2 regions of the Turicibacter sp. GALT-G1 genome follow, and region 1 is predicted to be linked to the other one. Evidence: a T-box and tRNA genes for the amino acid it is inferred to sense, from the RefSeq annotation. Region 1 holds a T-box; the other holds one or more tRNA genes.
What was found. The T-box of region 1 lies ahead of leuS (leucine--tRNA ligase). A T-box ahead of a tRNA ligase gene usually reads a tRNA of that ligase, here a tRNA-Leu.
Positions count from the first base shown of each region.

Region 1 (7,522 bases):
AAAGTACTTAAGTGATCTTTGCGGATTTTTGAAACAGCTTCTAGTGTATCTGGTAACTCCCAGCGCATATGATTCAGATAATGGATAGCGAATTTATCAAAGAGTGCAAGCTTTCCAAAGTAACGATCGTTGTGCGGTAACACATATTGCTCATAGTTACGGCAATCAAGACCTGTATTCATCGGTTGAATTTCATAAACTTCTTGTCCAGAGTTAATGAATGGAACTCCATTTGGCATGAACATGTTCATAACGGTTAACATTTTAGATAACGTACGTCCGCCTTCACGTGCAGCTAAGCGAGGGGTATCATGAGTTTCTCCTCCAGCAAACACAGGACATGGTAAGTGACGTGAATCATACATGAATTTGTGTGTACGATGCTCATACGTACGAGGTTCTTGGAAGAATCCATAACCGATAATCATGTTATATCCGTTATCGCGTGATACTTTTGCATTTTCATCTTGTAGCTCCTCAGCGATGAAGCAGAAGTCTGGATCGTTCGTACGTGCATTGGCAATGATACGATGGATGAGTTCAGACGGAAGAGCATGTCCCATATCGATACGAGCCCCATCAATTCCATAATTTTGTTGATAGAATGGAATAATGTTAGATAAAGTTGCCCATAATCCTTCGTTAATGATATTTCCTTTATATAAATTTGATTTAATTGTATCAAATAAGATATAAGGTGGTAACTCTTGTCCGCCTAAGTATTTTTGGCTTTCCACCGGATGGTCCATATACATACGGAAGAACGTGACATCTGTCCATGGTGGTTGCACATCATTAATATGATCTGAGAAGGCTGGTGCAACAGTTAAACCGAATTCACGGCTAACTAAATCTAAAATAGAAGCCCCTGGTGTTTGGCGATATTCTTCTACCACGCGCTCCCATTTTTCAGGATCAATGATGTTTGGTGCATATGAGAATTTATGAATATGATTCCATACTGCTTGTGATGAATACACATAAGGTAAATATTCTGGTTTCGGTGATAAGGTACTTCCGAGTCCTGGAACATATGGTGGATAATACTCGTGGAATGTATCGGTATATACCCAATAGAACCAATCCGGATGTTCTAAAATTAAATCACTTTCAACTGAATTTGTTCTAGGGATGATGTCAATCATCACTTTCATATCTAAAATATGACAAGCTTCAACAAATGCTTGGAATTCTTCCTCAACAGTTAACTCTGAACCTGTCATGTTATCTTTTAAGCTAGGATCGATTTCAAAGAAGTTGCAAACTCCATAAGGTGATCCTAATTCACCTTTTTTATCTTTTAATGAAAATTTTGAAATTGGGAGCATATAAACTGTATCGACTCCCATTTTCTTTAGTAATGGAAGTAATGCTAATGATTTTACGAATGTCCCTGTTTCATTTAAATCGTATAAGTTATGGTTCTCTAAATCTCCACTTCGGTCATGGTCCCAAGCTGTCGATGTTCGAACCATCATTGAATAAACCACTGAATCTTTAATCCAGTCTCCCCCTAAATAGCCTGGTTTAGCTTCATATGATTGCTTGATTTGACTTAGCGATTGATTATAGTTAACGTCGTCTTTAGCCTGAGGCAAAATGTAGGATTGGATCACTTCACTATAGAAGTTGTATGGATTAACGATGAGTTCCCCCCAACTAGTACGCACCATTTCCTCTCCTTGATAGTTCCATGCATTCCATAAATCAGGAATGGCATAGTTATAGACGTCGTTTTTATGATCATGTTTTTTTAGAACATGTAGTAGTTTTTGTAATTTGCTTCCCCTCACTATTTATTCCTCCTTTTCCATAAATACACAATCATTATAACATCTACATTTGTAAAAAAGTAGAAAACTAAGGGGAATAGGGAAAGGTTGTAATCGGTTACGTCTGTCGAAAAGAAGAGGTTTCTGTAAGAATGAATGACATTTCAGTCAAATGATGATTGAACGCTGGAACCTTGGTCTACACTATAGAGGTATCGATTGAGAGGTGAAAACATGTTCTATCCAGCCTTAATGACAGCTTTTTATAAATCGTATCAACCTAAGACGAAATCATTTTTAAGTTTATATGAACAACATGCGCAACAAATTACCGATCCGAAATTAAAGAAAGAAGCGTTAGCGAGTCTTTCAAAAAAAGCTTTTCATTGCTATGGAGCATCTTTTTATGCAGCCTTAGTAAGTGAAGAGTATCAAGCCGATTATTTAAAATTTATGACGGCTTATCAGACGATGTGTGACTATTTAGATAATTTAGTCGATCAAACAAATGTTATTAATGAAACGAATTTTCGTCGTTTACATCAGTCGTTATTAGATGTCTTTAAACTAACTCCTCATGCCTCAAATTATTATCAGTATCAAACACAGCAACTCGATGGAGGCTATTTGAATATGCTTGTCCGCTTGTGCCAAGAATCATTAAAAAAGATTCCTCACTATTCGCTTTATGCTTCTTGGCTTGGTCGCTTAGCTGGATTGTATGTAGATTTACAAGTTTATAAGCATTTAAAAGTGTCAGAGCGGGAGGTTCGATTAATTCAATTAAGCAGTCAGCAAAAACGATTAGCAGGTGATTTAACTTGGTTTGAGTTTGGGGCAGCCTGTGGTTCAACACTTGGAATTTTTACGATGGTGGCTTATGCGATGAATCAAGACCGTTATCAAATCCAACCTGAGTGTATTTTTCAAGCAATGTTTCCAGCGGTGCAAGAACTTCATATTATGCTTGATTATCTAATTGATTTAGAGGAAGACATCGAAGAGGGAGAACTTAATTTCTTTTCTTATTATCATAACTTTGAAGAGGGAATTTATCGGATTCTTGACGTTTACTACGAGGCCCAACAGCAGATAAGGCTCTTACCGGAGAAAGGATTTCATCAAACGATTAATGATGGACTCTTCGCATTATACTTAGCAGAAGGTGTGAAGAAAAATCCTCAACTTCGTATCGTTCAAAAACAAATCATCAAAAAACTCGGTTTTCGTTCCCGCTTTTTATTCCATCATACGAGAAAGTTTGTAAAGTAATCATGAATGTATAGGTATATGGGGTAGTGGTATTTTCTGAAGTTTTATTTCTTTTATCATTACAAATTAAGGAACAAAAAAAGCTACTGTTAAAGTAGCTTTTTTAATGTAGTTTTTCGATGGCGACAATGAATGGAGCCGTTGGTCGGTTAATGAATTGGTACGTTAAGACTTGAGTTGTTTTAGTATCTAGTGTTTCAAAGCACTGTTCTAAATAGTGGCGTTCCACTTTTCCCTCCTCATGTCCGTGATACACCACTAAAATAATAATTCCATTTTTCTTTAATAAGCTTAAAATGTCAGTGACAGCTTTCCATGTCGTTTCACCATGAGTCGTAATACTTTGATCACTACCAGGAAGGTAACCTAGATTAAAAATCGCCGCGCTAATTGGTTGTTGCACATAATTTAGGACATGTTGATGTCCATCATGAATTAAAGTTACATGGTTAATATCAGCTTCTTTTAACTTAGTTTGCGTACTTTGAATGGCTTCTTCTTGGACATCAAAGCTATAAACATGGCCTGACTTACCAACAATTTCTGCTAAAAATAACGTATCATAACCATTACCAGCTGTTCCATCAATCGCAACATCACCTGGTTTTAAAGCTTTTTCTAATAAATTTTTTGAAAAGGGAAGAACGCGTTCTAATGTCTGTGCCATCTTAGTTTTCCTCCGGTTTTTGATAAAGTCGTCCTTGGTAAGTGTTACGCTCTTTTAAACGATCATCAATTGCATTTAAAACTTCCCATTTTTTTAAACTCCACATCGGTCCAACTAATTCTTCACGAACGGCATCACCTGTTAAACGATGGATAACCATTTCAGGGGGTAAGATTTCTAATTGATCAACGACTAAGTCGATATACTCATCTTTCTCCATAAGTGTTAACATCCCTTTGTCTAACATTTTGTGCATTGGTGTTCCTTCAATGACGTGAAGTAAATGAATTTTGATTCCTTGGACATCAAGTCCCGCTACAGCTTTTGCAGTCTCTAACATCATTTCATGTGTTTCACCTGGTAATCCATTGATGATATGAATGATGACATCGATATTTTTCGCGCGAAGTTTGTTAACGCCTTCGACTAATGTTTGATAATCATGTCCGCGGTTAATTAGTTTTCCTGTTTTGTCATGCATCGATTGAAGCCCAAGTTCTACCCATAAATCGACTTCTTTGTTTAATTCACCTAAGTAGTCGACGACATCATCTGGTAAACAGTCAGGACGTGTCCCAATTGAAAGAGCGACAATATTTGGATCACATTCTAAAACGGCTTCATATTTACGTTTTAAGACTTCAAGCGGGGCATGTGTATTTGAGAAGGCTTGGAAATAGGCGATGTATCCTGCTTCAGGCCATTTTTGATGCATCATCTCTTTGACTTGATTAAATTGAGTTTTTAAATTGTCTTCTGGATTTCCAGCAAAGTCACCACTACCTTTGGTACTACAGAACGTACATCCACCGTATTTAACCGTTCCATCAATATTTGGACAAGTAAATCCAGCATTAATCATGACTTTGAAGATTTTTTGGTTATATTTTTCACGTAAATGATAGTTTAATGTATGGTATCGTTTATCAGCATAGCTGTATGGAAACGGATTGTTCATCTATCTATTCCTCCTGTTTTTAGTATGTTCTTTTTATCAAATCAATCACGAATGCATCATTTAAGATAGTCCTTTAAAATGATGAGGATTGTTGTATGTTGTTTGTTTATCGTCTTTTATTTTATCATAGATGTGAATTAGTGGCACGAGATATTGTTTTATGACGTTTTTTTATAAAAAATCTTGTTTTTTGTGAAAGGTTTGATATAATTTTTCTAGAATAAACTTATATGAACCGTGAAGAGGACTAGTAGTAAGTTGGGACTATTGTAGAGAGCGAATGGTTGGTGCAAATTCGTATAGAACACTTATGAACTCACCTCGGAGTTGCAATTGTGAAATTTAAGTAATGATTGCCGTATTCTTGCGTTAAAAGATGAGAGAGGTAAGAGACTACTTTTTTTAGACTCTTGCAACTAAGGTGGTACCGCGTAATTTACGTCCTTAGAATAGAAATATTCTAAGGACTTTTTTTGTTAGTTCAACGATCTGCTTTAGTGGATTAATTCAACTATATGTATAGCGAAGTAGTTGGACTCTTAGCTTTCCCTCCTTTGATGGGAAGAGGGTGTTCTCTTTAACTTTTTGAGTGAGGGATAAAAGATTTTTCTTACCCCATCTTTATTAAAAAGAATAAGATATAGGTTTATGGAATTTAATCCATTATTTTGTATTAATGAATAATTTATATCGATTCGTCACAAATTATTCATAATATTTGGTTTTATTTTAGTGAAGTGTTTACTTCATCATTTAAGAAAAGAAAGCAGTATTTAAATTTTCTTAATGAATAGTAGACTCACCTACAAATTTAAGATTACCCCAGCAGTGGAGGATACCTGCTTCGCAGGCCGGGGGCCCGGAGGTAGAATTATGGCATTTGATCACAAACAGATTGAACAAAAGTGGCAAAATTATTGGCTAGAAAATAAGACATTCAAAACGTCTGAAGATAAGTCAAAACCTAAGTATTATGCATTAGATATGTTCCCTTATCCATCTGGAGCGGGACTTCACGTCGGTCATCCAGAAGGATATACAGCAACTGATATTGTTTCTCGTATGAAACGTATGCAAGGGTACCGTGTCTTACATCCAATGGGATGGGATGCATTCGGTTTACCAGCTGAGCAATATGCATTAAATACAGGAAATGACCCTCGTGAATTTACGGATATTAACATTAATACATTCCGTAAACAAATTCAATCATTAGGATTCTCATATGATTGGGATAAAGAGTTAAATACAACCGATCCAAAATATTATAAATGGACACAATGGATTTTCACCCAATTATATAACATGGGATTAGCTGAAATTAAAGATATTGAAGTTAACTGGTGTGAAGGGTTAGGAACAGTTTTAGCAAATGAGGAAGTTTTAAATGTTGATGGGAAAATGGTCTCTGAACGTGGGGAACATCCTGTAATCAAGAAACCAATGAAACAATGGGTGCTTAAAATTACACATTATGCTGAACGATTACTTGAAGATTTAGAAGGGTTAGACTGGACAGAAAGCATTAAAGATATGCAACGTAACTGGATCGGTAAGAGTGAAGGAGCGTTAATTAACTTTAAAGTTAATGGAACAGAACATTCATTTGATGTGTTTACAACACGTCCTGATACGGTATTCGGTGTAACATACGTTGTTTTAGCACCAGAACATCCATTAGTAAATGAAATTACAACGCCTGAATGTAAAGAAGCGGTTGTTGCTTATCAAGAAGCTGCAAAAGCAAAATCTGATTTAGAGCGTACAGAATTAAATAAAGAAAAATCAGGTGTGGCAACAGGAGCTTACGCAATTCATCCAATTACAGGAGCTCAAGTTCCAGTTTGGATCGGAGATTATGTTTTAGCAAGCTACGGAACAGGAGCTGTTATGGCAGTGCCTGCACACGATGAGCGTGACTACGAATTCGCTAAGAAATATGACTTAACAATTAAGCAAGTCATTGAAGGGGATATCACAGAAGGTGCCTTCACTGGAGATGATGCTCACATCGAATCAGACTTCATTAATGGAATGAACAATGCAGATGCTAAAGCTGCTGTTATTGAATGGTTAGAAGCAAACGGTGCTGGATCTCGTAAAGTTAACTATAAACTACGTGACTGGTTATTCTCTCGTCAACGTTATTGGGGAGAACCATTCCCAGTGATTATGTGGGAAGATGGAACAATGTCTGTTTTAGAAGCCGATCAATTACCACTTGAATTACCAGTGATGGATAACATCAAACCATCTGGAACAGGTGAATCTCCACTTGCTAATGCAAAAGAATGGTTAGAAGTTGTACGTGAAGATGGAGTAAAAGGTCGTCGTGAAACAAATACAATGCCACAATGGGCTGGAAGCTGCTGGTACTACATTGGCTATATCTTAAAACAAGGTGAAGACTATGTTGGATTAAATACAGAAGAAGCCAAACAATTATTAAAAGAATGGTTACCAGTTGATTTATACATCGGTGGAGCAGAGCATGCTGTATTACACTTATTATACGCTCGCTTCTGGCATAAAGTATTATTCGATTTAGGAATTGTTGAAACAAAAGAACCATTCCAACGTTTATTCAACCAAGGAATGATCTTAGGTGAAAACAATGAGAAAATGTCAAAATCTAAAGGAAACGTTGTAAATCCAGATGATATCGTTGAATCTCATGGAGCAGATACATTACGTTTATACGAAATGTTCATGGGACCACTTGATGCAGCTATCGCTTGGTCAACTGAAGGATTAGATGGAAGCCGTCGTTTCTTAGATCGTGTGTGGCGTTTATTCGTGACTCCAGAGCACACATTAGCTGAAAAAGTAGTCGCTGAAAACGATGGAAAATTA
Region 1 covers NZ_JAMQUS010000010.1:43,392-50,913, forward strand. The annotation lists gene NEH74_RS02750 (alpha-amylase family glycosyl hydrolase) at 1-1,793, opposite strand, end outside; gene NEH74_RS02755 (DUF2600 family protein) at 2,007-3,044, shown strand; gene NEH74_RS02760 (class I SAM-dependent methyltransferase) at 3,148-3,711, opposite strand; gene NEH74_RS02765 (TIGR01212 family radical SAM protein) at 3,713-4,669, opposite strand; T-box leader at 4,898-5,118, shown strand; gene leuS (leucine--tRNA ligase) at 5,543-7,522, shown strand, end outside.

Region 2 (7,522 bases), on a different contig from region 1:
CTCCAACATATCCCGCTTCTGTTAATGATGTTGCATCGGCAATCGCAAATGGGACATCTAACACTTTGGCTAAAGTTTGTGCTAATAACGTTTTTCCACTACCTGTTGATCCTAGTAATAAGATATTACTTTTTGAAATTTCAACATCGTCGTTAGCTTCATTATTTGAAGTTAGGCGCTTATAGTGATTATATACCGCTACAGCTAATACTTTTTTAACATCCTCTTGACCAATGACATACTCATTTAATAGTTCATAAATTTCTTTTGGTTTTGGTAAAGTTTTAAATTCTTCACTTAACTCATCAGACTGTTCATTTTCAATAATTTCCGAACACATTTGGATACATTCATCACAAATATACACCCCAGGTCCAGCAATTATTTTATTGACTTCATCATGACTTTTCCCACAAAATGAGCAGGTAATATCAATATTATTCATCCTTTACACCTCCATACAGTGACAAATCTCATTATTGAGTAACTACTATCAATATATTCAGCTACCCTCCAAATTATTAATGTCCATTTTAGACATTTTTTGCAACCTCTTATATTGCACAAAATGAGGCACGAATGCTACGCGCCTCATTAAAAATAATGATCAAATAAATCAATTAATTATTTACGAACTGCTTTTTCAACGATGAAGTCAACAGCTTTTTGAACTTTTAAGTCTTCTTTTAACATTGCTAAGCTTGGTAATTGAGCTTTTAACTCTTCTAATTCACGTCCGTATGCTTGAGCAATTTCAGATAATTTTGCGTTCACTTCTTCTTCAGTTACGTCGATGTTTTCAGCTTTAACGATTGCTTCTAATGTTAAGTTGTAGCTTAAACGTTTTTCTGCTTCAGGGCGTAATTGAGCTTTGAATTTATCCATATCCATTCCTGTGAATTGGAAGTATAAATCTAAGTTAAATCCTTGCATTTGGAAACGTTGGTCAGCTTCACGAACCATTTGAGCAACTTCTCCCTCGATCATTTCAGCTGGGATTTCGAATTTAGCATTTTCAGTTGCTTTTTCAACTACTGTATCGATGACATGGTTACGAGCAGCAGTTTCTTTTTGAGCTTTGATTGATTTTTCTAAATCTGCTTTTAAGTCAGCAACTGTTTCGATTCCTTCACGATCTAAATCTTTAACAAATTCATCGTCTAATTGTGGTAATTCGCGAGTTTTTACTTCGTGTAATGTTACTTTGAATACTGCTTCAGCTCCTGCTAAATCAGCTGAATGATATTGTTCTGGGAAAGTTACTGTGATTTCTTTAGTTTCTCCAGCATTCATTCCTACTAATTGCTCTTCGAATCCTGGAATGAATGAGTTAGATCCGATTACTAATGGATGGTTTTCACCTTTTCCACCTTCGAATGCTACACCATCTTTAAATCCTTCGTAATCGATAACTGCAGTATCACCATTTTCAACTGCACCTTCTTTTACTACGATTTCAGCATGGTTTTGTAATAATTTTTCTAATTCAGCTTCTACATCTGCTTCTGTTACTTCAGTTGATAATTCTTCAACTTCGATTCCAGTATATTGTCCTAATTCTACCTCTGGTTTAACAACAACTGTTGCTTCAGCAACTAATTCTTGTCCTTTTCCAATTTGTTTGATATCCCAAGATGGTGCTGCAACTGGAGCAATGTTTGTTTCAGCAACTGCATCCATGTATGCTTTTGGTAATAATGCATCTAATGCATCTTCGTATAATGCTTCAACACCAAATTTTTGTTCAAACATTGGACGAGGCATTTTTCCTTTACGGAATCCTGGTGCTTGTAAATTTTTTGATACTTTTTTAAATGCAGCATCTAATGCTTTATCGAATGATTCTGCTGAAAGAGTGATTGTTAATTTTACTTTATTAGTTTCTACTGTTTCAACTTTAACTGACATGTCTAATAACCTCCATCTATTAACGTTGCGTTTACATCTTTGTAACAACTTTTAAATTATAACATAGGCTTTTCCTAATTTCTACATTAATGATGATAAACTTAGGATATACTGACTCATTTTGTATGTGATGTCAGTCATTGTATTTAATTTATCATCAAGCCCCTTTTGCTGCCTAACTAACTCCAGTTCAATCCCTAAGAGCATACGAGCTAATTCTTGGACGACTTCCCCTGGATTAACTTCATCTACAAACGGAAAGAGACACTGGTAAAAGAAGATTAGATGTTGTTTGAGTAATTGCCTTGTGTCCTCATCCACCTCAATTTCAAAGAGAAGGTGAATGGCCTGATTGAGTTGCTCATAAAATTCATCTAAACTATCTGCAGTTGTTTTAAGTTGTCTACTCATCATTTCACTATCAAAATTCACTTCACATTCAATTCCCTTTTGTACTAATAATTCAAATAACATGGTTTTGATAATAGGCTGAGAACAATTATTTAAAATAAACTCAAATTCCTCTTGAAATAACGTTAATTGAATCGGGTCAATTGCCTGCAAATCAGATAACACCATCAATCGGGTCTCAAAGCTAGATTCATTTTTTAACACTTGAATTTTTTTATCAATCGTTTCATACCAATAACTTTCATAGTATGTTTTTAATTGATAAACCAATTCAATGAGGTTCTTATTCGTTAAAACGTTTAACCCTAACTCTCGACCATATTCTAACTGCTTGGTATCTACTACATCACCTGGAAGTTGAAACATCGTGACTAATATATCATGGGCCGCTACAATTAAGTCTAAACAATTTGCCGCTTTTATTTCTAAAATAAGTGCCTCACACATTTCAAATTCGCCTTTTAACATATAGGCCGTAATCAATTGCTTTTTCACTTCGAACTCAATCTTTTGATCTTTAACAACTTCTAAAAAATCTTCTAATAAACAAATTGCTTGGTCAATATAACCCTTTTCCATTAATTTAGTTGCTTGATCGATCTTTTCTTCATAATTTGTCGGGAAGTCATAAATCATTGCCATCTTTTCACCTCATGCGTTTATCTTGTAAACAACCCTTGTTTAATATTCACTTGAGTTTAGTTTTTTTCCGTTTCATCTTCCTTTTTAAACAACAAAAAAAAGAACTACAATTATGTAGTTCATTATCTTCTATCAAATGGCATCCCGGGAGGGATTCGAACCCCCGACCGACGGCTTAGAAGGCCGTTGCTCTATCCAGCTGAGCTACCGAGACATTTTTTATTCAAAAACATTAAACAAACGACCAACATCGGACGTTAATATACACCTAACGCTTAGACATTAAAAAAACTACACCGTTGTAGTCATTTAGTTCAATTAAGTGGCATCCCGGGAGGGATTCGAACCCCCGACCGACGGCTTAGAAGGCCGTTGCTCTATCCAGCTGAGCTACCGAGACATTTTTTGTTTTGTTTTCCACATTGATTATTTTAAACCATTTACTGACGTTTGTAAACAATTTTTTTACTCATTTATTCATGAATTTTTTTCCAATTAAAAGAGTTAGATAAATGATCAAAAGGTTTATCTAACCCTATCCCTTATTAAATGAAAATATTCTTTTATTAGTCAACTCTGCCTCAATAGCTGTTTATCGATGAATTAAAATAAAGTCTAATTCTGATAATGACTTTAACTAGTTTGAAAAAGAGGGGAATTTTAGAAATCCCCCCCTCTTTTTATTTTAGATATATTAGAGAACTATATAATTATGAAAACAGAAGTGTATTTCATCCCTGGATATCAGTCTTAGTTGCTCAATTGTTTTAATACTAAAACTGACGATAGTCCAACTAAAAGTTTTCCAATATAAAAAACTTCTCCGGACTTATATTGATTTTCCTTTGATATTGACAAACTCATCTATACTAACTTAACCTAATGGGAATTCTTTATGATCTAGCACTTGGCTAGGAACATGAACACACTGAATATCATAAGGCCCATATTGTATCACTTCTAGTTTTTTAACCCATACCCAACGGTCATAAGGAAATAATTTAATAACTTCAGCATATTCATGATAAAAATCATCTAAATAAGCTTGACACTCTGCTTCTGTATGAAACGGCATTTCAATTTGAATAAACGAACGTTTATATTCCTCTACTTTTTGTTCAACAAATGAAGCTAATAAGAAACCACTTAATGCTAACTCACGTTGACCCCAAGCTGAAATCTTACATTCAACCTCTTGTAGTGATTGATTAAAAACATCTTCACTCATCATTTGATTCACTGTAGGTTTCCAATATACGTTCATAATTGATCCCTCCAAATGGTTTCATTAGACGCCTTTTCTTTTCTGCTAATCTCACTCATTCATCGGATCACCACACTGATTTTTTTATTATCTGTTGTTAATGAGATTACCCCTCAAAAAAAGAAAGCGTTTTATATTTATAATATACGCATCTTTTTTAAAAAAATGAGTATTATTTGTTGATTTTTTTGTATTTTTTCTATTTTTTTCTAATTAAAATTTACATTAGGAATTCATTCACAATGATATACTACCGTTCACAATTGGAATTTTTTTGAAAAAAACACTTGCAACTGCTATAAGATATGATATAATAAATTTGTAAATGCCAGTGTGGCGGAATTGGTAGACGCAGTGGACTCAAAATCCACCGAAGCTTACTTCATGCCGGTTCGAGTCCGGCCATTGGTACCAAACCGAACAATAAACACCGATTAAGGTGTTTTTTTTATTTTTGATGACATAAACACAGACAACTCTTCTTTATTTTCATATGGTATATTGAGGATACCAAATCACTCATACATCCTAAAAACATTCCTAATTCAGTCTAATATCCAACTTTCCTACAACACTTTAACAAAATCTATTTACTTAATCACTTCCGGTATCCTCAGTCGATTAAGGACAGTAGACACAATCAAACAATTGATTAAATTTTTCTAAACATAAACATTCATACATTACCTATCATTCTCCTATATCCTTACTAAATTTTTATTTAAACTTCTATCTTTTAAACACTTTTAATCCATTGTTATAGCCATTATACTTCATACATTATTTATTTCTTTACCTTTTACTAACAAATAATCCTTTTATCACTTTATAAAACTACCAACATCTCATACACCATCACACTATTTACTCCACCATACTGTCACTTAAGAAGAAGCTATCTCATCGATAGCTTCTTTTTTATGGAAATATTTCGCATAAATACATCTACATGCTACAATTAACACAGTATGGTGTAGGAGGGCTTTCTATGATGTATCTAAAAAATACAGGCTATTACTATTACTTAGCTTCATTTGTTGATTTCATCCAATACTTGAAACACAAGCACAAGCCAATGTAAAACTTAAGGCTCATTTACCTACTTTTAGCGAAGAAATGTTTAGTGAGCGTCATATTCAAATTTAAACTTTTGCTCGAGAAGCATGCCCTTATGGTGAGTTATTTAACTATTGAAGCCCCTCAAGTAAGCCCATATCTCTTAGTAAGAAAACAATGTGATTACATGGGGCTGTTCCTGCAACCATTAGAAATGAAACTTATCTCACCTTAGGTTAGAATGACCAATCACCTGACTTTTAGTTAGACTTAATCCAACGAATTCAATGTAAAAAAGCCATCAACCCAAACTTAAATCATTACCTCTATGTCATTAATAAAATATCCTCCCCTGATGCTAATCTTCAATTTTTCCAATTGGCTAACTTATCGAGTCTATTTCTATTATTCATTCAAATGTTAATTTTAGCTTTACTAACAGGTTCCTTATCCTATCAACCTGCTAATAATGAAAAAAAACATCATCCTTAGTTAAGATGATGTTTTTTTCATGACTTAATGTTTCATATCTAAAAAAATAATTCACATAAAATTAAATAAGTAATACACATTTCAAAAATAGCTCCAAATACAAAGGCTTCAATTGTCATCCATATCACTCCCATATAAAATACAGTTTCTGACCTTTAGTATTTGATTTTTTTTAACTTTTAATCATGATTTTTAGTTAAATCGCCTATTATTGTGAAATTAGCGTACGATAGACATAATATTTTCCTTCATCAAACCCTATGTATGATTGAACATAACCTAACGTATCATTATGTGAACGGCCTAATATTCGTTGGGTTAAAATCAGATCATGACCTTGAGAGTAATGTTTACTATTGATTGGATTTGAATCACTGACAGGAGCGACAACCCCTAATAATGGATTTTTTAAATTCCCTTGCGTATCGTAAATCGCCTCTAAATAATCTGGACTCCGTCTTGATAAATCTAAAATAGTTGTCTCATTTGTATTCAAATTTTTAATTTCGACTTGATACTTAGGTAAGTAGGTGACTTGAAATTTAAATTTTTCTTCTAATAATTTATTACTAAATCCAAGTTGTACTGCCTTACCTTGATTAAAGAAAATATAATAATCGACTTGACTTCCGGTTCCACCACTAAAAATATAGACCCCCACGTCTAACAAACCATCATGCGTAAAATCTACAAGATCTATCCCGCCCCCCATTCCTTTTGAAGTTGGAATTGGGTAAAACTTTTTTTCTCCAGTTGCTCCATTTTCAACAACCAATGCAATATCGCTATAAATTAAATTATCATCCTCTTTAGTTCCTAATAAATAAATTTGATCGACTTGTTCAGTTCCCGTTAACGGAACCGTTTCATGAGCAAGTTGAATCACCTCTTTTTTCATAAATCGGTAATCAGTTTGATAACCACTAATACCATATTCCATTGTATCGCCTCACTTTAACTGTCTACTTTACTATATGCGTTTAAATGTTAGGCGAAACTCAAAGATAGATTAAATTACAAAATTATCATCTACCCAATGATCTGACTTCGACGCTCAAAAAAGATAACATCTCGAAAAGTACCATCCTCGCTTTCTCCCATTTTCTCACGATAACCAATTTCTCGAAAACCACATCGTTGATGAAGTGCAATACTTGCTTTATTTTCTGGAAAAATTCCAGAAAATAAACTCCAAATCCCCGCTTCTTCTGATTGAGTAATCATTTCATTCATTAAGGTTCTTCCAATCCCTTGTCCTGTATAAGCTCGATCTAAATAAATACTAATCTCGGCAACTCCTCGAAAGCATCGTCTTGAACTCATTAAACTCAAGACGATAAATCCACAGACCTGTCCTTGTTCATCAACTGCTACTAATCGCGGATACTGAAGATGTCCTTGATCAAAACTCTCCCAGGTTGGTACTTCTGTCTCAAATGTACATTGTTTAGAATCAATTCCCTGTTGATAGATGTTGGCAACCTTCTCATAATCAGTTGCATCCATTGAGCGGATACTTATCATATTTACCTCTCCCTCATTTAATTAATATGGATAATTAAACCATAATTTCTTAAAGCTTACAATGGCGAAGAGTTATGAGTCATGTAAAATGACAAAGGGTTCTTTGCGGTCTAAGTGCGAGAATTGAAATCCTTCAGAAAAAGTTAGCACTTTCTCATTGAAGCTCATAAATTCAAGATCAGGATGGGCTAGCGCCCACCTTTCTAATTCATGAAATAATTTTGT
Region 2 covers NZ_JAMQUS010000065.1:54,728-62,249, forward strand. The annotation lists gene clpX (ATP-dependent Clp protease ATP-binding subunit ClpX) at 1-445, opposite strand, end outside; gene tig (trigger factor) at 625-1,908, opposite strand; gene NEH74_RS11335 (hypothetical protein) at 1,990-2,961, opposite strand; tRNA gene NEH74_RS11340 (tRNA-Arg) at 3,099-3,175, opposite strand; tRNA gene NEH74_RS11345 (tRNA-Arg) at 3,285-3,361, opposite strand; gene NEH74_RS11350 (hypothetical protein) at 3,836-4,225, opposite strand; tRNA gene NEH74_RS11355 (tRNA-Leu) at 4,553-4,639, shown strand; gene NEH74_RS11360 (hypothetical protein) at 5,982-6,713, opposite strand; gene NEH74_RS11365 (GNAT family N-acetyltransferase) at 6,803-7,297, opposite strand; gene NEH74_RS11370 (hypothetical protein) at 7,370-7,522, opposite strand, start outside.
Region 2: it has a tRNA-Leu gene. The T-box ahead of leuS (leucine--tRNA ligase) is inferred to sense a tRNA for this amino acid. The anticodon was not compared.